Regions from separate parts of the Pseudoalteromonas sp. TAP-3C genome, predicted to be linked through region 2. Evidence: predicted binding sites of a transcription regulator. Region 2 holds the regulator's gene; the other holds the start of a gene.
The links. Region 2 encodes MetJ, which represses methionine synthesis genes. Its sites were predicted from a motif close to TAGACGTCTAGACGTCTA; they were not measured.
Positions count from the first base shown of each region.

Region 1: metK (methionine adenosyltransferase) is a predicted target of MetJ. The motif match lies at 1,915-1,932, and genes of this name have one in related genera.

Region 1 covers NZ_CM187618.1:649,136-659,861, reverse strand. Annotated here, with positions in the region: gene tkt (transketolase) at 1-1,768, opposite strand, end outside; gene metK (methionine adenosyltransferase) at 2,034-3,185, shown strand; gene AC6H44_RS03020 (hypothetical protein) at 3,323-3,868, shown strand; gene AC6H44_RS03015 (5-formyltetrahydrofolate cyclo-ligase) at 3,887-4,483, shown strand; gene rpiA (ribose-5-phosphate isomerase RpiA) at 4,534-5,187, shown strand; gene serA (phosphoglycerate dehydrogenase) at 5,197-6,426, shown strand; gene AC6H44_RS03000 (type 2 periplasmic-binding domain-containing protein) at 6,495-6,911, opposite strand; gene AC6H44_RS02995 (porin) at 6,921-8,000, opposite strand; gene AC6H44_RS02990 (aq_1923 C-terminal domain) at 8,293-9,225, opposite strand; gene radA (DNA repair protein RadA) at 9,304-10,689, opposite strand.
Region 2 covers NZ_CM187618.1:178,476-189,201, forward strand. Annotated here, with positions in the region: gene hslU (ATP-dependent protease ATPase subunit HslU) at 1-39, opposite strand, end outside; gene hslV (ATP-dependent protease subunit HslV) at 52-570, opposite strand; gene AC6H44_RS00790 (SPOR domain-containing protein) at 651-1,178, opposite strand; partial or broken gene priA (primosomal protein N') at 1,199-3,381, opposite strand; gene rpmE (50S ribosomal protein L31) at 3,611-3,826, shown strand; gene AC6H44_RS00805 (malic enzyme-like NAD(P)-binding protein) at 4,438-5,679, shown strand; gene metJ (met regulon transcriptional regulator MetJ) at 5,745-6,065, opposite strand; gene metB (cystathionine gamma-synthase) at 6,264-7,511, shown strand; gene metL (bifunctional aspartate kinase/homoserine dehydrogenase II) at 7,561-9,906, shown strand; gene AC6H44_RS00825 (penicillin-binding protein 1A) at 9,961-10,726, opposite strand, start outside.

The sequences.
Region 1 (10,726 bases), 470 kb from region 2:
CAAACGCATCCGTACATGGCATAGATACCACACGTACCTTTTTACCCTGTGCACGTAGCGCTTTAGCAGAGTCTTGCGCGAGTTGTACTTCAGAACCCGTTGCAATCAGAATAAGCGCTGGGTTGCCATCACAGCTTAAGATGTAGCCCCCCTTTTTAACGTCGCTTAATTGCTGTGCATCACGCGCTTGTTGCTCTAAACCTTGGCGAGTAAAGATTAACGATGTAGGGCCGTCTTTACGTTCAATAGCTTGTTGCCATGCAATGGCCGACTCAACTTGGTCACACGGGCGCCAGTTGTATAAGTTAGGCGTTAAACGCATGCTGGCAATTTGCTCTACAGGTTGGTGAGTTGGACCATCTTCACCTAAACCAATTGAGTCGTGGGTGTATACAAAAATGCTTGGTTGCTTCATTAATGCAGCCATACGTACCGCGTTGCGTGCATATTCCATAAACATTAAGAAAGTTGCACCGTAAGGAATAAAGCCTTTATGCAGTGCAATACCGTTCATAATGGCCGACATCCCAAATTCACGCACACCGTAGTAAATGTAGTTACCACTGGCATCATCTGCTGTTAAGCCTTTAGAGCCATCCCAAATGGTTAAGTTTGAACCGGCTAAATCAGCAGAGCCACCCATAAATTCTGGTAATAATGGGCCAAATGCATTTAGTGCATTTTGCGACGCTTTACGCGAGGCGGGATTTGCCGGGTTTGCTTGTAGCTGTTCAATGTACGCTTGCGATTTTTCAGCCCAATCAGCAGGGAGTTCTGAATGGGTACGACGCTTAAACTCAGCGGCTAGTTCTGGGTATGCTTTTGCGTATGCAGCAAATTTTTCATCCCAGCTTGCTTCAAGCTGTTGGCCTTTTTCTTTGTTATCCCACTGAGCGTAAATATCTGCTGGAATTTCAAACGCATCGCCCGTCCAACCTAAAAACTCGCGAGATGCTTTAATTTCATCATCCCCTAGTGGAGCACCGTGGCAGTCGTGGCTGCCTGATTTATTAGGTGAGCCGTAACCAATCACTGTTTTACAGCAAATGAGGGTTGGCTTGTCAGTCACGCTTTTGGCCTCACTAATAGCAGCACTTACAGCATCGCTATTATGGCCATCAACGTCACTAATTACATGCCAGCCATAGGCTTTAAAACGTGCTGGGGTGTCATCGCTAAACCAACCTTCTACTTCACCGTCGATTGAAATGCCGTTGTCATCCCAAAAAGCCACTAATTTACCTAGGCCTAATGTACCGGCTAGTGAGCATGCTTCATGCGAAATACCTTCCATTAAACAACCATCACCCATAAAGGCATACGTATGGTGATCAACAATGTCGTGGCCTTCACGGTTAAACTGCGCAGCTAATGCTTTTTCAGCAATGGCCATACCTACCGCATTAGTGATCCCTTGACCTAATGGGCCCGTAGTGGTCTCAATTCCTGGCGCGTATCCATATTCTGGATGGCCTGGTGTTTTAGAATGCATTTGGCGAAAGTTTTTAATTTCGTCCAGTGGCAAGTCATACCCACTTAAATGCAGTAGAGAATAAATTAGCATTGAACCGTGACCATTTGACAGTATAAATCTGTCTCGGTCGGCCCACTCTGGGTTTGTTGGGTTATGTTTTAGATAATCGCGCCATAATACTTCTGCGATATCGGCCATGCCCATAGGGGCTCCAGGGTGACCAGATTTGGCCTTTTGTACTGCGTCCATTGACAAGACGCGAATAGCATTTGCAAGTTCTTTGCGAGATGGCATGAATTCTCCTACCTTTATATGTATTTGCGCGGGTATTTGTATATCCCCATTCTTACTTATTGTAGGGGTTGTGTGCAATTAAAAACCCGCAAAAATAGGGCATTATGAATATTTTTTAATAACCAGTTACTCTCTGGCATTTTATTTAGACGTCTAGGCGTAAAAAACTATGAAAGTTGGCTTGTTTTAGATAATATACGCACCTTAATTTTTTTAGCGCTAATACCGACGTTTGTGAAGCGCAATATTTGTGAGCATAATGACAATGGCAAAACATTTATTTACTTCTGAATCTGTTTCTGAAGGTCACCCGGATAAAATCGCCGATCAAATTTCTGATGCGGTGCTTGACGCTATCCTAGAACAAGACTCTCATGCGCGCGTAGCGTGTGAAACTTACGTAAAAACCGGTATGGTTATGGTTGGTGGTGAAATAACCACTAGCGCATGGGTTGATATTGAAGAAATTACCCGTAAAACAGTGCGTGAAATTGGTTACACACACTCAGATATGGGCTTTGATGCCGATTCGTGTGCCATTTTAAACACCATTGGTAAACAATCACCAGATATCAACCAAGGTGTTGACCGCAAAAGCCCAGAAGAGCAAGGCGCTGGCGACCAAGGCTTAATGTTTGGTTACGCATGTAACGAAACCGAAGTATTAATGCCTGCTCCAATCACTTATTCACATCGTTTAGTTCAGCGCCAAGCGCAAGTGCGTAAAAGTGGTGAGCTTAACTGGTTACGCCCAGATGCAAAATCACAAGTTACCTTTGCATACGAAAATGGCAAGCCAGTAGGTATTGATGCTGTTGTACTTTCTACTCAGCACAGCGAAGATGTATCGCAAGCTGATTTAGTAGAAGCCGTTATGGAAACAATTATTAAGCCAGTACTTCCTGCTGAGCTTATTACTAGTGCTACTAAATTCTTCATTAACCCAACGGGTCGCTTTGTAATTGGTGGACCTATGGGCGATTGTGGTTTAACTGGTCGTAAAATCATTGTAGATACTTACGGTGGTATGGCCCGTCATGGTGGTGGTGCTTTCTCAGGTAAAGATCCATCAAAAGTTGACCGCTCAGCAGCCTACGCTGCACGTTATGTTGCTAAAAATATCGTAGCTGCTGGCCTTGCTGATAAATGTGAATTACAAGTGTCTTATGCTATTGGTGTTGCAGAGCCAACCTCTATCAGCGTTGAAACATTTGGCACAGGTAAATTAGAAGAAGCACGTTTAATCGAGCTTATTCGTGAACATTTTGACTTACGCCCTTACGGATTAATTAAAATGCTAGATCTTGAGCGTCCTATTTACCTTCCAACAGCGGCTTATGGTCACTTTGGCCGTGAAGAGTTCCCATGGGAGCGCACAGATAAAGCAGACGCACTTCGCGCAGCAGCTGGCTTATAAGCCAGCTAGCAAATATTAAAACGGCCCTTTTTAGGGCCGTTTTGCTATGTTAGTAAAGTTAGTGATAAAACAGTCTCGAATTGTTTAACATTTTAGGTATATACTCTGCTTATAATAAAAGTGTATTAGGAATAAAAATGACCGACAATTTTCGTGTTATATTTGTAGGACTTGCAGAGGACGTAACGAGCCAAGCAGTCACCGCAGCTTTGACTGAAAAACTAAAAACCTCACCTGAAAAGGTGGCGGCATTTTTTAATGGCAAGCCACTGTTTGCCCCTAGCAGCAAAGAGAAAGCCCTCAAGCAAGCCAAATTACTCTCTACACTCGGCGTTAAAAGTAAACTTCAACAAGCAGCCGTTGCTCAGACCACTTCACAAACAACTTTAGATAGTCAGCGCGATCAACGTTTATTTGATGCCTTAGATTACATAACCAGTAGCTTAATTCGTCTTGAAGAAAAATTAGAGGACCTTGAGCAGCGCCTCCCTGAAGTTGAATTATCGTTGCCAGAAGAAAATAAACAACCATGGCAAGATGACGATTTAATGCTTGATGAGCCACTGTCTGATACACCGAAAAAACGCAGTAACACCATTTTATACGTACTTATTGCCACTGCTGTAATTTTACTGATTGTGCTTGTTGTGTACTTGTTGTTTCCTGATTTATTCTCTTTTTAATTACGGTTTAGTGATTTAATGAGTAATAATCGCGCACAAATAAGACACGACATTCGTAAAGCACGTAATAATCTATCAAAAAACCAGCAAAAAATAGCCGCTGAATCGCTTAAAGTGAATTTTATTCAACACTTAAAAAGCGAAAAATCAACCAAAAAAAGCCATATAGCCCTTTATTTAAGTAATGATAGAGAGCTAGATACCTCATTGTTAATTAAAGAATTATGGAGAAAAGGCCATGTTATTTACTTGCCAGTGATCCACCCATTCAACCAGGCTAATTTGCTATTTCAACGCTATGAAAAAAACTCACCCATGAGAGCAAATCGCTATGGTATCTTGGAACCTAAGCTGAACTGCTCTCAAATATGCCCATTACCTGAGCTTGATTATCTACTTATGCCGCTGGTAGCATTTGACAAATACGGTAATCGCCTAGGAATGGGAGGTGGGTTTTACGATAGAACATTGGCACGTTTACACGCACAACACTGGCAAAAACCGCAACTTATTGGCCTTGCACACGCATGCCAACAAGTCGATGAGTTACCCATTGAGTCGTGGGATGTACCACTAAAAACAATTATCACACCCGATAAAACCTACTGTTGGTAAATGTTAAAATACCATTCCAACATCCTAATTGAAAAAATGAGCAGACAACAATGACACAAGATGAATTAAAAAAAGCAGCTGCGTGGGCTGCACTCGAGTTTGTAAAAGAAAACACCATAGTGGGTGTGGGTACAGGCTCAACCGTTAATCATTTTATTGATGCCCTAGGCACAGTAAAAGACACGATAGTCGGTGCGGTTTCTAGTTCAGAAGCCTCTACAGCGCGCTTAAAAGAGCTTGGTATAGAAGTATTTGAGCTGAACGATGTATCGGCACTGGATGTATACGTTGATGGCGCAGATGAAATTAATGCCCAGAACGAAATGATCAAAGGGGGCGGCGCTGCGCTCACTCGCGAAAAAATAGTCGCAGCTGTCGCTAAACAGTTCGTGTGTATTGTTGATGACACAAAATTAGTCGAAACCTTAGGGAGCTTTCCACTGCCAGTTGAAGTGATTCCGATGGCGCGCAGCTACGTTGCCCGTGAATTATTAAAACTCGGCGGTGACCCCGTTTATCGCCAAGGTGTTATTACCGATAACGGCAACGTTATTTTAGATGTACATAATTTAAAAATTACCCATGCTAAACAGCTTGAAACACAAATAAATCAAATTGTTGGCGTAGTTACCAACGGCCTATTTGCAGAACGCGGTGCTGATAAAGTGATTATCGGCACTAAAAATGGGCCACACATTATATAGGATAGGGTTATGAGTAAGGTATCGTTAGCAAAAGACAAAATTAAAATTCTCTTGCTTGAAGGTGTTCACCAAAGCGCGGTTGAAACGCTAAAACGCAATGGTTATAGCAATATCGACTACGTTAAAACATCACTGCCAGAGGACGAGCTTATTGAGCGCATTAAAGATGTGCACTTTGTAGGGCTTCGTTCTCGCACTCATATAAACGATGCCGTATTAAATGCGGCTGAAAAGCTGGTCGCTGTGGGTTGTTTTTGTATTGGTACAAATCAAGTAGATTTAACTGCAGCGCGAGAGCGCGGTATTGCGGTGTTTAATGCGCCGTTTTCAAATACCCGCTCTGTGGCTGAGCTGGTGCTAGGTGAAATACTACTGTTATTACGTGGTATTCCACAGCGTAATGCAGCCGCACACCGTGGCGGCTGGTTAAAAACAGCCAATGGCTCGTTTGAAGCCCGTGGTAAAACCCTTGGCATTATTGGTTATGGTCACATAGGTACTCAGCTGGGTATTATGGCTGAAAACATTGGTATGAATGTGGAGTATTACGACATTGAAGACAAGCTCTCATTGGGTAATGCAACGCAAGTACACAATTTAACGCAGCTATTACAACGCGCTGATATTATTAGCTTACACGTACCAGAAACACCACAAACTAAAAATTTAATTGGTATGGCAGAGCTTGCTGTGATGAAGCAAGGCGCTATATTAATTAATGCCTCACGCGGCACTGTGGTTGATATAGATGCGCTAGCAGAAGCACTCACAGAGAAAAAGCTCAGCGGCGCTGCTATTGATGTATTCCCCGTTGAACCTAAATCGAACGATGAAGAATTTATCTCGCCACTGCGCGAATTCGACAACGTTATCTTAACCCCGCATATTGGTGGTTCAACCCAAGAAGCGCAAGAAAACATTGGTATTGAGGTGGCTGGTAAATTAGCTAAATACTCAGATAATGGCTCAACAATTACAGCGGTTAACTTCCCTGAAGTATCATTACCAGAGCTTGCTAACCGCAGCCGCTTATTACACGTACACCACAACCGCCCTGGCGTATTAACACAAATTAACCAAGCCTTTGCTCAACACGGAATTAACATTGCTGCACAGTACTTACAAACGGATGAATCAATTGGTTATGTGGTTATAGATGTAGACACCGACCACTCAGAAATAGCGCTTAAAGAACTAAGCGCGGTAGAAGGTACAATTAGAGCGCGTATATTGCACTAATTGCTTTTCAAATTAAAAAATCGATTACAGATTTAAATGTAATCGATTTTTATTGCTAAGATGATTAATTAAAAGCTTCCAGCCGATTTAACTGTATCAGTTAATGAAGCTTTGTTTATGTAACCTATCATACTGGGATTTTTACTGATCAAGTCTATAACCTCAGAATCGTTAGACACCTCTTTTGGCGGTGACCCTTTACCTGTAAAAATTAGCTTTGACCAATATGCCTTCAATTGACTCCCTGACTTTGATAAAACTGAATTATCAAACTCATCTCGTACGTTTGAACTCTCATCTTGATTTATAGGCACAGCTTGGCTGCCATCAGGAAATGATTTAGTTTTACCTAAAAAAAGTCTTGATATATCTGATTGTTCAAAACTTACGTTATTTGAAGGATGGACAATCACAACCAATTCAGAACGGGCACTAAAACATGTAATGATTAAAAATATAAAAATAATTTTTTTTAAATACGTCATGTTGATTCCTTAAAATACTAAATCAATGCCAATGGAAACAGCTTTACTGTCTCCTGCCACTGCTAACTCAAATGACTTATCTTTAACATCATCATATTGAACCTTAAACGCAGCAGATGGATGAAAGTCCCAACGCAACCCCACTGAAGTCGTATTATGTTGTTCGCCATCAACTATATCTTCTTCAAATTGTGAATAGCTAAAATAAGGAGTGATTGAATCTAAACGATAGCCTAATGTAATCATCGCTGTATCGCTATTACCATTAAGATCTAGCCTATTTAGTTCCGTTAAAACAAAAATATTATCAAAGTCTAAGTTAACAGCTAATCCATAAAATTTGCCTGTTCGACTATTTTTCCCATCAAATAAAACCCGCTCTCCATCACGGTAACGCTCATTTTTATAGGTCATATGAGTCATGCGCACTTCAAACCAGTCTTTATTTAGCTGCAACACTCCCCCCATCATATCTCGCCATACCTCCCGCGTAGGTTCGCCGAAAAAGAATTCACTTAAAAGTTTATTTTCTGTGTCATCCTCTTCACCAAAGTAAATATTTCCCATTACAGACCAATCGCCAATATCACCGCTATATAATGCATTGACTCCGTTGTAATTAAAAACTTGCCATGTGTAATTATCAGCCGGCGGACGCATCCATACATAGGCATAACCTACATCATAAAAATCAGAATAATAAAACAGCGGTAAACGCTTTTTACCAATCTGAACAGTCCAGTTATCATTTACTTCGTACGATAGATACGCCCATTCAATTTTAGCATCAAAATCATTTGCTCCACGCGCTATAATTTGTCCTGTCATGGATAAACCTTCGGCTAAATTTGCCCTGATCTGAAGTCCAAATAAGCTTTCAGGTTTAAAGGAAATTTCTTCAGTATATGCTGAAACATTAGGGTAATCAGCTAGAAATGTTGGGGGGATATCATATTGAGGAACGCCACTTCCTGATAGAACCTTACCAGCATTAATACTTGAAAACCCTGATAGATTAATCTCACTATAACTCGCCCCAGAAAACAAAGCACAATTAATAGTTAATAACCAAAACAGCTTTTTAATCATTTTACGCTACCTTATTTCGTTAGTAGTTAGTATTTTGCAATGTGCAACAGTTAAAATAGTACAAATCTTTAACATTCGCCTGTTTTTTATGTTTATAAAAATCAGGTTAAGGTATTAATCTCATTGACTCTGACATTTTTTGTCATCAATACCTTGCCTAAATCGCTTTTAACGCTAACGACGCTGGCATTTTGAGATCGTTTAGGTATATAACTAAAAGGCACAAAAAAAGCGCAAACTAAATTCACGCTTTAATTATTTGATATGTCTAGTGTTATTACTAAGGCTACTATTAATCGCCTTTAACGTCTAAATTTATAAATTTAACCAACTCATCGGGTTGACCCGCTAACATCATTAGCTGCTGATTTACTTCCATCATGGTTTTACCTGCTGGGAGTTTAGCTGAAATACTAAGCGAGTTTAATCCTTTAGCAAAAGCAATTAACGCTTGTGCGATTTCTTCGGTCACAGGCGCTTGCTCTAGCTGCTGTGCAAGCATTGCTTGCATTTGCTCAAGCGTCATACCTTGTTTGGCAAGCTCGTTTTCTAATAAACCTTTAAGATCACCTTGATTATTAACGATAAAGCTGACATTACGTGGTTCAAGCTGACTCATCGTTTGCATCATGATTGTTTGCTGTTGTAGCTCTTGCTCATAGGTAAGCGGCGTATTGCCTGCACCTTGCTGAGCCTTACTGATTTCAAGTGAGGCATCCATAAATGCTTTAGAATTAGCTAGCCCAATATTCATATTCATACTGGCAATATCGTTGGCATGCAGATTAACCACAATGTCACTGTTACCTGTTTGCTCATCGTAATCTAATGATGAGTGTAAATCATAACTGGCCGACGCTAACATCGTGTTTGTATCGCCTGGTAATTTAGATACAAACGTTTTATCAAACTGAAAGTTTTTCAGCGTAAAAGCGGTATGGGGTGATATTTTATCGGTTTCGTAACCTATTACTTCAACATGTTCAACCGTGGCAATATTATCACCCTCTGGGCTGGTCACTTCTATGTTGCTAATAGTCACGCTGTTTGAAATAACACTGGCCGATAACTTTGTATAATTAAAGCTAGCACCTGTTTGTTCAGTAACTAAAGCCAACTGCTTATCAACCTCAGCACGCACTTCTTGAGTTGCTACATAGTTTGCATAGCTTACGCCACCCACACCGGCTGCAATAATTGCGGCTGCTATTACTAATTTTTTCATGTTATTTCCTTATTAAATTCTTTGCGTTAATAGTTCAAAGCAAGACTATCATTGGGAGCATTAGCCGTTAAGCAGTTTTTAATTAATTAAGCTAAGTAGCTCGTGCACGGTTTTAACGGGCGTTATTTTAGCGCCCAGCCCTTCCATTGATTTATGGTAGTTGCGAAATGGGATAAATATTTCAGTAAACCCGTGCTGTGCCGCCTCTTTAACCCGTGGTACACCACTGTCGATTGGACGCACATCACCGTTTAAACTCAGCTCTCCCATAATACAAGTCGTTCGCGGTACAACAAATTCGTTTAAGCTGCTCAGTAATGCCGTAACGAGTGCTAAATCGATACAGGTTTCTGATTCATCAATTTTTAAGCCGCCAACAATATTAAAAAATGTATCGTGAAATATTTTGGTTTTGGTGTGCTTACGTAAAATACCGGTGAGCATTTTAATTCGGTTCATATTTAACCCCACGCACACACGTTGTGGGAACTCAGCTTCGGTTTCAGTGGTTAAACATTGAATTTCGAGCAGCAAATTACGATTACCCTTACGGATACAGGTAATTGTTGAGCCCGGTGATTCTGTTGTTGAACCCGATAAGAAAATTTCACTGGGGTTATCCACACTCAGCATACCGCGTTCACACATTTTAAAAATACCCACGGTATCAATATCACCAAAACGGTTTTTATTGGCTCGCAGTGTACGCACTTGACCGTCGTTGGTGTCAATATGCAATAGCGCATCAACAATATGTACTAAAGTTTGTGGGCCAGCTATTTCATTATTTTTATTGACGTGGGCAATAATGAACATGGTCACATCGTTTTGCTTACAGTACTGAGTAAGCGCTTGAGCGGCACTTTTTACTTGCGAGGGTGAGCCTGGGCTGCCATTAGCGGTATCGGTAACGACTGCTTGAATGGAGTCGATAACGGCAAACTTAATTTTATTTTTATCCAGCTCTTCTATAATTGTTTCAACACTGGTTTCTGACAGTAAATAGAGTTCATTTTCATTATAATCAAGCTTTAAACGGTTTACTCGATTTTTAAACTGCGATAAAGACTCTTCCGCGGTGCAGTAAAGCGACGGCATGCGCTGAGACATTCTTGCCACTAAATCCGACAACAGTGTTGTTTTTCCCGCCCCAGGATCGCCTGAAATAATATTCACTGAGCCGGTGGTCACGCCGCCGCTTAAAACACGGTCAAGTTCACCAATTTCGGTAGGCTGCTTTTCAACTTCGGCTGTTGCCACTTCATTGATTTTTTTAGAGCCACCACCAACGCCACCTGCATAGCCGCCAACACTGGTGCGAACGGCCGTTTTTTTGCTTTGCCCTGCTGAGGGTTTAAACTCGGCTAACGTATTCCACGCACCGCAGCGACACTGACCTTGCCAGCGTTGATAGTTCATGCCACATTCTGTACAAACAAACTCTATTTTAGCCGCTTTAGCCATTTAAAACCTTACCTACTCTTTTCATTGTTCAGCGTAT
Region 2 (10,726 bases):
AAGCTCATGAACAATTTCTCTTGGGGTCATATCAGACATAGCGAGTTCCTATTACAATTCTTCAATAGTTTGAAAGTTATTCGTAAATACACAGATATTGCCGGCAATTGTGAGGCTTTTTTCTACAATTTCACGCGCGCTTAAATCGGTGTTTTCTAGTAGGGCCGTGGCGGCAGATTGCGCAAAGTTACCACCGCTACCAATGGCAATTAGGTCGTTTTCTGGTTGTACTACATCACCGTTACCGGTAATGATTAGCGAAGCCGTTTCATCAGCAACGGCAAGTAAAGCTTCAAGTTTTCGCAGTGCACGATTGCTGCGCCAATCTTTTGCCATTTCTACAGCGGCTTTAGTGAGGTTGCCTTGATGCATTTCTAATTTGCTTTCAAAGCGTTCGAAAAGCGTAAAAGCATCGGCAGTTCCCCCGGCAAAACCAGCGATTACTTTGCCATTATAAAGACGTCGAACTTTTCGGGCGTTACCTTTCATTACTGTATTACCAAGGGAAACTTGGCCGTCACCGCCAATAACAACTTTGTTATCACGGCGTACACTTACTATTGTAGTCATGCTATTCCTCATCATTGCGCTGCATGGGGCAGTGCATAAAAAACGATTATGAAGAGGTTATATGGGTGAATGGTTTAAATTCAAGTCCAACCCCAAATTCCACAGCCAACGATATTAATTCGCTTAAGTTTGTTTTTATCACTTTCGGCTTGACGCTTGGTTTCATAAGGCCCTAAACGAACTTTGTACCAAATACCATTGGTGCCTGTGGTTTTTTTTATCTCTGAAATTAGCCCTGCAAAGGCTATTTTAGCTTTTAAAGTTTCAGCTTGGTCATAAGTTCTAAACGAACCACATTGCATGACATAGGGGCCTTTTTGTTCAAGTTCTTTCACTTTCACTTGAATTTCATGCTCTTTAATTTCTTTAATAAACTTTGGCGGCTGTGGTTTAGCTATCTCTACTTGTTTTTCAGGTGTTGGGCTTGCTTGTTTTTCAACAAGTTCAGGGTCGGCATTGTTTTTAACAAACCATAATCCGTACGCAAAACCACCGACGAGTAATAATGCAATAACGGTCAACAAAATTGGGAAAGGTTTTTTAGTTGGTTGTTGTTTGCTATTTTTTCTATTTTTGGGTTTTTTATTAATATAATCGTGCTGTGCCATGGTGTTATGTGTGGCCTTACCTAAATCATGTCTGTAGGGTCTACGTCTAAACTCCAGCGAATTTTTTGAGCAAGTTTGCTGGTGCTGAGATAATCAACCATTTGTGCAAGATACGGGTGTAATATGCGTCGTTCTTGCGCTTGAATATGTAATTGAAAACGATACATTCCCGCAATTTTCTCTAAAGGGGCGGGAACAGGTCCGAGCAATTGTATACCAGATACCCCATCTACAGGAACCAAATCTGTCAGAAAATCGACGACTTGTTTAATGTTATGCCCTTGCGCCCGAACAATCGCCATACTGGTGATTGGGGAAGCTGTGCATCGCTTCGTTCGGTGAGGGCAAAACGGGCAAAATCTTGATAGCCATTATTCACTAAATCTTGTAATAACGGGTGCTCGGGAAAGTGCGTTTGTAATAATACTTCACCGGGTTCACCAGAGCGGCCAGCTCGTCCGGCAACCTGAGTGACTAACTGCGCTAAGTGTTCAGTTGCTCTAAAATCACACGAATACAAGCCACTATCTACATCTAAAATAAGTACTAAGCTTACATCCGCAAAGTGGTGACCTTTAGCTAGCATTTGTGTACCAACTAAAATACGTGCGCCACCTTGGTTTATTTCATCAAGTGCTTTTTCTAGGCTACCTTTACGCCTTGTTGAATCGCGGTCGATACGGCTAATCGGGGTATCTGCAAATTCGTTACTTAAAAATTCTTCTATTTGTTCGGTGCCTTTACCGTTAGGAAATATTTGTGTGCTGCCACAATCAGGGCATTGATGCGGCACGTGATACTGATCACCACAGTGATGGCAAATCATTTGGCCAATTGCCTTATGAAAGGTGGCGCTGGTACTGCAGCGGTTACACGCACTCAACCAGCCACACTCATGGCATATTAACGTAGGGGAAAATCCACGGCGATTTAAAAATACCATCACCTGCTTACCCTTATTTAGGTGTTGGCGCATTATTGCAAGGCTTGCGTGTGCAATACCAGCTTGCACGGGTCGGCCCTTCATATCAAGCAGCTTAAACTGATTGTCAGTGGCGGTTTGTGCGCGCTCACTTAATGTGAGTAATTGGTATTTATTATTAATTGCTTTGTGCAGCGTTTCTAAAGCAGGCGTGGCGCTGCCTAAAATAAGCGGAATTTGATGTTGATACGCACGATACGCTGCTAAATCACGGGCATGATAGCGTAAGGTGTCTTGTTGTTTAAACGACGAATCGTGTTCTTCATCTACAACAATCATTCCAAGTGTTAAAAATGGCAGAAAAATACTCGAACGTGTACCTATTACAACAGCACAGCTGCCTTTTTCACAAAATCGCCATGTTTGTAGGCGTTCGTTATCAGTTAATGCTGAGTGCCATAACATTATAGGGGTATCGGGAAAGCGACGTCTAAAGCGGTTTACCGTTTGTGGGGTTAGCCCTATTTCAGGAACTAGTACTAGAGCTTGTTCACCGCGTTTTAAAACGTCTTCAAGGCACTGCAGGTAAACTTCTGTTTTTCCGCTGCCAGTCACACCTTCGAGCAAAAAGCTATTAAACCCAGTACTTTGATTGATTGCCGTACAAGCAATGGCTTGTTCTTTATTTAAACGAGGCTTACTACCAACGCTAGGTGCTTTGTGCTGCCATTGATTATCATGTTCAATGGTTTGCATTACAAGCTCTTTATCTAACAGGCTATCAATGGTTTTTTTATTAAAACCGAGTGCTTTGAGTTCAGTTAATGATGACTTGCCCGATGCAGATAATTGCTTAAGCAAATTAAGCTGTGTTTTGGCTTTTAAAGACGGTAAAAGCGCTCCTTTTTCGGTTAACGTCAGCATATTTATACTGGTTTTGTCAGGGCATTCACCTTGGCGCAGCGCGCTGGGTAGCGCAATATGAATGGTTTCACCTAGCGGATAACAATAATAACGCGCTGTAAACCTAAGCAATTCAATATGTTGCGCAGATAAAATAGGGGTGTCGTCAATAACGTCAATAATAGATTTTATTTTGTTTTCAGGAACTTCCGTGTTCTCTTTTAAGCTTAAAATAACCGCTACTTTACGTTGATTGCCAAAAGGGACAAGTACACGCATACCTGGCTGTAATTGAACTAGTGGTAACAATTGCTCATCCACTTTGTAATCAAAGGTGCGAGGTAGGGGGACTTTTATTGCAACTTCAACAAAACGCATAACAACTCAACTAAGAAACGTAATGGCTTAATGTACTAAAAATAGCATTAAAAGCCTACCCACAAATCAGCAATCAATGAGGGTTGCCGACTTTTTAGCAAAAAGGTTAATTAAAGCTTGTGTGTATGTTGGTTGTTGGATAAAATTCGCGCCCAATAAATTTGTTTTAACGACGTATGGTACCAGACTTCGGGTTTGGAGAGCGATGCGGCCTTAACTAGAGGTTCCTATGAAAGAAGGTATTCACCCTAAGTACGAAGTAATTTCTGCAACTTGTTCATGCGGAAATAAATTCGAAACTAGTTCTACTCTGTGTAAAGACATTCACTTAGATGTATGTTCTGCGTGCCACCCGTTTTACACTGGTAAGCAAAAGAATATAGACACTGGCGGCCGTGTTGATCGCTTCAACAAGCGCTTCGGTGCACTTAGCAGCAAAAAATAATTTTTTGTTTCTATGAAAAAAAAGCACCTTAGGGTGCTTTTTTTGTGGCTAAAATTTACTTTCTTCCCTGCTTTTATAGCAACTTTGTATTTATTATTTTTGCATAACTATTTCCTGCTGTTATTTTGAGTATGTATAAACATTTGCAGACAAAATAGCCAATACTCTCTATATTTTTTAAAAATGTCAGGATAATCTAGGGTCTGTTGACCTTTGCGGATTAAAATTTGTTCAAACTAGGGGCGGTTTAATCGCGGCGCGAGGTTTGTAACCTAGTGGGCTAAGTAAAAACCGAGCAACAAAGAGTAAATCGCCCCTAGGCAGAACCCGAAGGGCAGCGCCTGTTTGGCATTGATGCTGCGTTATCGCCTATTTATGGGGAATAACCACACTACATAGGCTCTGCCTTGCCTAAATACCAAACAGACTGCTGCAAATTTAACCTTGAAAGGTCAGCAGACCCTAGAGAAGTTGCTGATAAATCACTTAAAATTAACATCTCTAGCACATAACAGGATAGACCTGATATTGCTTGGAATTTAAAAATAATAAGGGTATCGTAAGAAAAAGCTACTCTCACTTTAACTCAAATTGCAGGATATAATCGCGTTATGTCAGATTTTCGTGAACAAGCACTACATTACCATGCCCATCCCGTTCCAGGTAAAATCAGTATTGAGCTGAGCAAGCCCGCTGAAACGGTTAAAGACCTTGCACTTGCATATAGTCCAGGTGTTGCAGAACCTGTTCGTGAAATTGCCGCTGATCCAGCAAATGCTTATAAGTATACTGGTAAAGGAAACATGGTTGCGGTTATTACTAATGGCACTGCAATTTTAGGCTTAGGTAACTTAGGCCCACTCGCTTCAAAACCAGTTATGGAAGGTAAAGCGCTATTGTTTAAGCGTTTTGCTGGGTTAGATTCGATAGATATTGAAGTTAAGCACCGCACTACCGAAGATTTTATTAACACAGTTGCAAATATTGCCGACACCTTTGGCGGTATTAATTTAGAGGATATTAAAGCGCCTGAGTGTTTTGAAATAGAAAAAGCACTTATTGAGCGTTGTAGTATTCCCGTGTTTCATGATGATCAGCATGGTACAGCTATTGTAACGGCAGCGGGTATGCTAAATGCGCTTGAGGTACAAGGTAAAGCAATTGAAGATGCGATTATTGTTTGTTTAGGTGCCGGTGCTGCCGCTGTTGCCTGTATGGAGCTTTTAATTAAGTGTGGCGCGTTGCGTGAACATATTTATATGTTAGATCGTAAAGGCGTGATCCACACTCGCCGCGATGATTTAAATGAATATAAGCAGCTATTTGCAAACAATACCGACAAGCGCACTTTGCAAGATGTAATCGAAGACGCCGATGTGTTTGTCGGTGTGTCGGGTCCTAATTTATTAGCCCCTGAAGATTTAAAATTAATGGCTGATCGCCCTATTGTGTTTGCTTGTTCAAATCCAGATCCTGAAATTGATCCGCAATTAGCACACGCCGCACGTAACGATTTAATTATGGCGACAGGTCGTTCTGATTACCCTAACCAGGTTAACAACGTATTGTGTTTTCCGTTTATTTTCCGTGGTGCGTTAGATGTGCGTGCCAGTGTAATAAATGATGAGATGAAAATTGCAGCTGTAGAGGCAATTCGCAGTATTGCTAAAGAGCCAGTACCGGCTGAAGTACTCACTGCATCAGGCATTGATAAATTAGAGTTTGGTGCTAAATATATTATACCAAAACCGATGGATCCACGTTTATTACCACGTATTGCTAAAGCTGTTGCACAGGCTGCGGTTGACTCAGGTGTTGCACAAATTGATATGCCAGAAAACTACATGGCATAATCGTTAAGTATAAATTAATACAAAAAACCTCAGCATTTGCTGAGGTTTTTTATAGCTAAATATATCTAGTCTTCATCTAAAATAGGCACTTCGAGTCCCATTTCTTGCATTATTTTCTTCACTTCTTCAGGTACTTTTTCTACGTTATCTTTACGTAAATCATCATCATTAGGTAAAGGTTGCCCTGTAAATGCATGCAAAAAAGCTTCACATAAAAGCTCGCTATTTGTTGCATGACGCAAGTTGTTTATTTGACGGCGAGTACGCTCATCAGTAAGTACTTTTAATACATTTAGCGGGATCGAAACGGTGATCTTTTTTACTTGTTCGGATTTTTTCCCGTGTTCTGCGTATGGGTGAATATATTCACCATTCCATTTAGCCATAAGATGTATCGTTGCCTCAGATTATTAATTGCTCACACGCCATAAAAACGTGTGAATATGGGTGAAATTCTATCGATTTAAATAAGATAGTCAAACACTAGTTATTTAGCCATCCAGACACTTAAATGTTTTGACATCTTAAATCGCATGCGTTAAATTTTAGACGTCTAAACATCCAAAATGGCCAAGGTGGTAAAAATGAGTAAAAAAAATGCGGCAACAATTGCTGTTCGAAGTGGGGTAGATGCTGATAAGCACCATGGCGCAGTTGTTCCACCGCTCTATTTATCAACAACTTACTCATTTGCTGACTTTAATATAAAACGTGACTATGATTATGGTCGCAGCGGCAATCCTAATCGTGACATTCTTGCACAAACACTTGCAGAGCTTGAAGGTGGTGCGAAAGGCATCATTACTGCAACGGGCATGGCGGCTGTTCATTTAACAACCCAGTTACTCAATTGTGACGATACGTTAGTGATCCCCCATGATTGTTATGGAGGCAGCTACCGTTTATTCACTTCGCTAGCAAAACGCGGTTTATTAAAGCTTGAAGTAATCGATTTTACCAAAAGTGAAAGTCTAGCGCATATTCTTGCTATTAAACCTAAGCTGATTTGGATTGAAACACCAAGTAACCCTATTTTACGTTTAACAGATATTAAAGCGGTGACGGACATTGCCAAACAGTGTGGGGCATTGGTTGCCGCCGACAACACGTTTTTATCGCCAGCGTTACAAAACCCGATTAAGTTTGGCGCTGACATTGTGGTGCATTCAACCACAAAATATATTAATGGTCATTCTGATGTTGTTGGTGGCGCGGTTATCGCAGCAAATGCTGAGTTAGGTGAAGAGCTTGCTTGGTGGGCAAATAACATTGGCATTACCGGGGCGCCATTTGATAGCTATTTAACCCTTAGGGGGTTGCGCACTTTAAATGTACGTTTAAGGCAACACCAAGAAAACGCACTCGCCATTGCACAGTATTTAGAAAATTCCCAGTTTGTTGCTCAGGTTTACTACCCAGGTCTTGAGTCGCACCCTCAACATGCGCTTGCTAAGGCGCAGCAGCTTGGTTTTGGTGCTATGGTCAGTTTTGATATAAAAGGCGATATTGAAGATGCCGCCGCGTTTTTAACTTCCTTAAATGAATTTAGTTTAGCGGAATCATTAGGGGGAGTAGAAAGTTTAATTTGTCACCCTGCGACTATGACCCATGCAGGCATGGACGCAACCGCCCGTGCAGAGGCCGGAGTAGGCGATACCCTTATTCGTATTTCTGTAGGTATTGAAGATGTAAATGACTTACTGGCCGACTTAGACCGAGTGTTTAATTTAGTACGCCCAGGGCTGGCTGATACCGCTCTAACTGCAAAAAATGGTGCTAGTGAGTCTTTTGGTTCTGCAAAGTTAAACGCAGCACATCCAGCGCTATGGTAGTGCATAGTGATTTTAAAAATATAAAACATTAATTTGAGTTAGTATAAATATGGTAAATCAGGTTCATAAATTTGGGGGTTCGAGTTTAAGCTCAGCGGAACGCTTTAAAAGTGTCGCAAATATAGTTTTGACTCACGCAAACGCAGGAGACTGTGTAGTGGTATCGGCGGCCGGTAAAACCACAGATACCTTAGTTAAGTTGTGGCAAAGCTATCAACAACAAGATAACCAGGCCGTTGCTGATTTAGTGTTGTTATTAAGTAATCATCAAATCGCGCTTATTGAGCAATTATTAACGGCAAACGCAAGGCATAAAGCGCTTGATATGCTTGCTAGTGAGCTAAGTACTATTACTAAGGGTGCAGAGCAAGGCAGATTAGATGAAGCTTGGTTATTAGCTCATGGCGAGCTGTGGTCTGCTAGGTTATTAAGTGCTTACTTAAAGCAGCTTAACGTGAGTGCTTGCGCTCACGACGCTAGGCAGTTATTTACCCTAAATGCAGGGCAGCTGCAGCATGCTAATAATCAGCAACAATGTTTAAAAGCCATAGTAGCGAATAAAATTAATGTGGTTACTGGCTTTATCGCCGCAGATTCAAAAGGTGAAACAGTTACGCTAGGGCGAAATGGCAGTGATTACAGTGCCACTTTACTAGCTCGGTATTGCAATGCCAAAAAAGTCTCTATTTGGACTGATACCCAAGGTGTGTTTAGTACCGATCCTCGCAAGGTAGCCAATGCAGTTAAATACGCGCGGGTGTGTCGTGAACAAGCTAATTTATTAGCCAGATTAGGTAATCCTGTATTACATGCTAAAACACTATCGCCATTAAAAGATACCAATATAGCACTAGTGGTTCGCAGTAGTTACGACCCTTATGGCAGCTATACCGAAATTGTTAAACAAGGGCTATGTAAACAAAAACGTTTTTTAACAAGCGTTAATAATGTTGATTTACTCACCGTTGATGATTTGAGTGAAGGTGAGGTAGCGTATATTAGCCAGCTTATTCAGCATAGTTTGCATCACTTTGAGCAAGCTGGCGAAACCTATTTAGTGGTTCCCGCGTTAGCGACACATCAAGTGGTTAATTATTTTGCTGGGCGCGCTAATATTAGTGAATCCAATTTAAATGGTGTAGCGATTATTGCACCAGAACAAGATTTAGTGTCGGTCGGTAAGCAAAGTGAAACTTTATTGCAGGCACAATCAATCCAACCTCGTTTTACTCATTCTGGTCAGGGGTATACGTTACTGTTAACCGATCAACTACTCGAGAGTGATGTGCTTAGCCTGTTGCATGACAAACTCATTAATAAAGCACAAGAAATAGCTTTAATTGTTGCAGGACTTGGTAATGTTGGCGCTGAATTTATGCGTCAACTCCCGGCGCAATTAGCGCGTTTGTCGTCGGGTTTTAATATTAAATTAGTCGCGTTATTACGCTCTGAAAAAATGCTGGTTAATGCCAACGGGTTAGACAGTGAAAACTGGCAACATCAATGGGAAAACCATGCAAGCGGCTATCAACAAGCCGACTTGTTGTCATACATTGATACCCTAGAATATGAACATAAGGTAGTGATAGATATTACCGCCAGTGAACATTTTAGTCAGCTTTATAGGGAGTTAGTTAAATTAAACTGTCATTTAATTAGTGCTAATAAATACGCGGGTACTGCATCGCTTGCTTGGTATAAAACACTGCGGGAAAGCTTAGCGCAACGTGGCTTACATTGGCGTTATAATACCAGTGTGGGAGCAGGGTTGCCGATTAATTTTGCACTTGCCGATTTACAAAATAGTGGCGATAAAGTCACACGTATTGAAGGTGTGTTTTCAGGTACATTGTCATGGTTATGCAGTAAGTATGATGGCAGTAAAGCGTTTTCAGATTTAGTGCTTGAAGCGCAAGCTTTAGGGTTTACTGAGCCTGATCCACGAGAAGATTTATCTGGGCGAGATATGCAACGTAAGTTGCTTATTTTGGCGCGTGAATTAGGTATTGAATTAGAGCTTGACGATATTTCGTTATCGGCGTTGATGCCCGATGAGCTAAGTGAAGGCAGCTGGAATGATTTCCTTGATAACAGAGCAAGTTTAGATGCGTTTATTAAGCAGCATGCGCAAGCGGCTCAACAGCAAAATGCTGTATTGTGTTACACCGGATTATTAGCGTTTAAAAACAACACGCTAAATGCAAAAGTAGGAGTTGCCTATGTACCAAAAAGCGAAGCCGTTGCTAATTTAACGCCTGGTGATAATATTTTTGTGATTAACACTCAATGGTACAACCAAAATGCGCTGGTAATACAAGGCCCCGGCGCCGGTAAAGAAGTCACTGCTGCAGGTGTTCATTCAGACTTATATTGGTTGGTGCAAAATATTAACTAACACCTCTTTATGTAAAAAGGCCGCAAGTTGCGGCCCTTTTGAGATTTACACTCTTTAAAACAGTTCTTCTTCAGTTTTAGTGTTTTCTTCAAACACATCAGTTGGCTGAGATAATATATATTTTGTAGGCGTGGTGCCTTTTTCAAAGTATTCAAAACGGCTAGTGTAATCATTTTTATGACTTAAAAGCCCGGTTTCTAAATCAATGCGAATAGACACTAAGCCTTCAGGTGGCTCAATAGGCGCCGCTGGCTGCCCCTCAAGTGCGACTGCCATAAAATTAACCCAGGCAGGCAGTGCTGTTTTAGCGCCAGATTCTGCGCCTGAGATTTGACCACTTCCTAGGTTATTATTATAGGTGGAGCGCCCCAAGGTATTACCTGGGTTATCAAAGCCAACCCATACTGATGTCATAACATTGTGGTTAAAGCCACTAAACCAAGTATCAACAGAGTCATTGGTGGTGCCTGTTTTACCCGAAAGGTCGCGACGCTTTAGTGCTTGCGCACGCCAGCCGGTACCACTCCAGCCGGTTTTATTTGCCCAGCTACCTCCACCCCAAATAGCACTGTTCATGGCGCTGGCAATTAAAAACGCATTTTGTTTAGATATAATTTGCGGCGCACAGTTTGGTGTTAACTGCTCACTTAGCATTGAAGGGTTTGTGACTAATGCTTCATCATTACAAACAACAGTCGGATCAGCCTCAAACAAGGTGTTGCCCAACGCATCCTGAATTTGTGAAATAAAGTACGGCTCAATTAAATGCCCGCCATTAGCAAAGGTGCTCATGCCTCTTGCTAATTCAAGAGGGGTAATA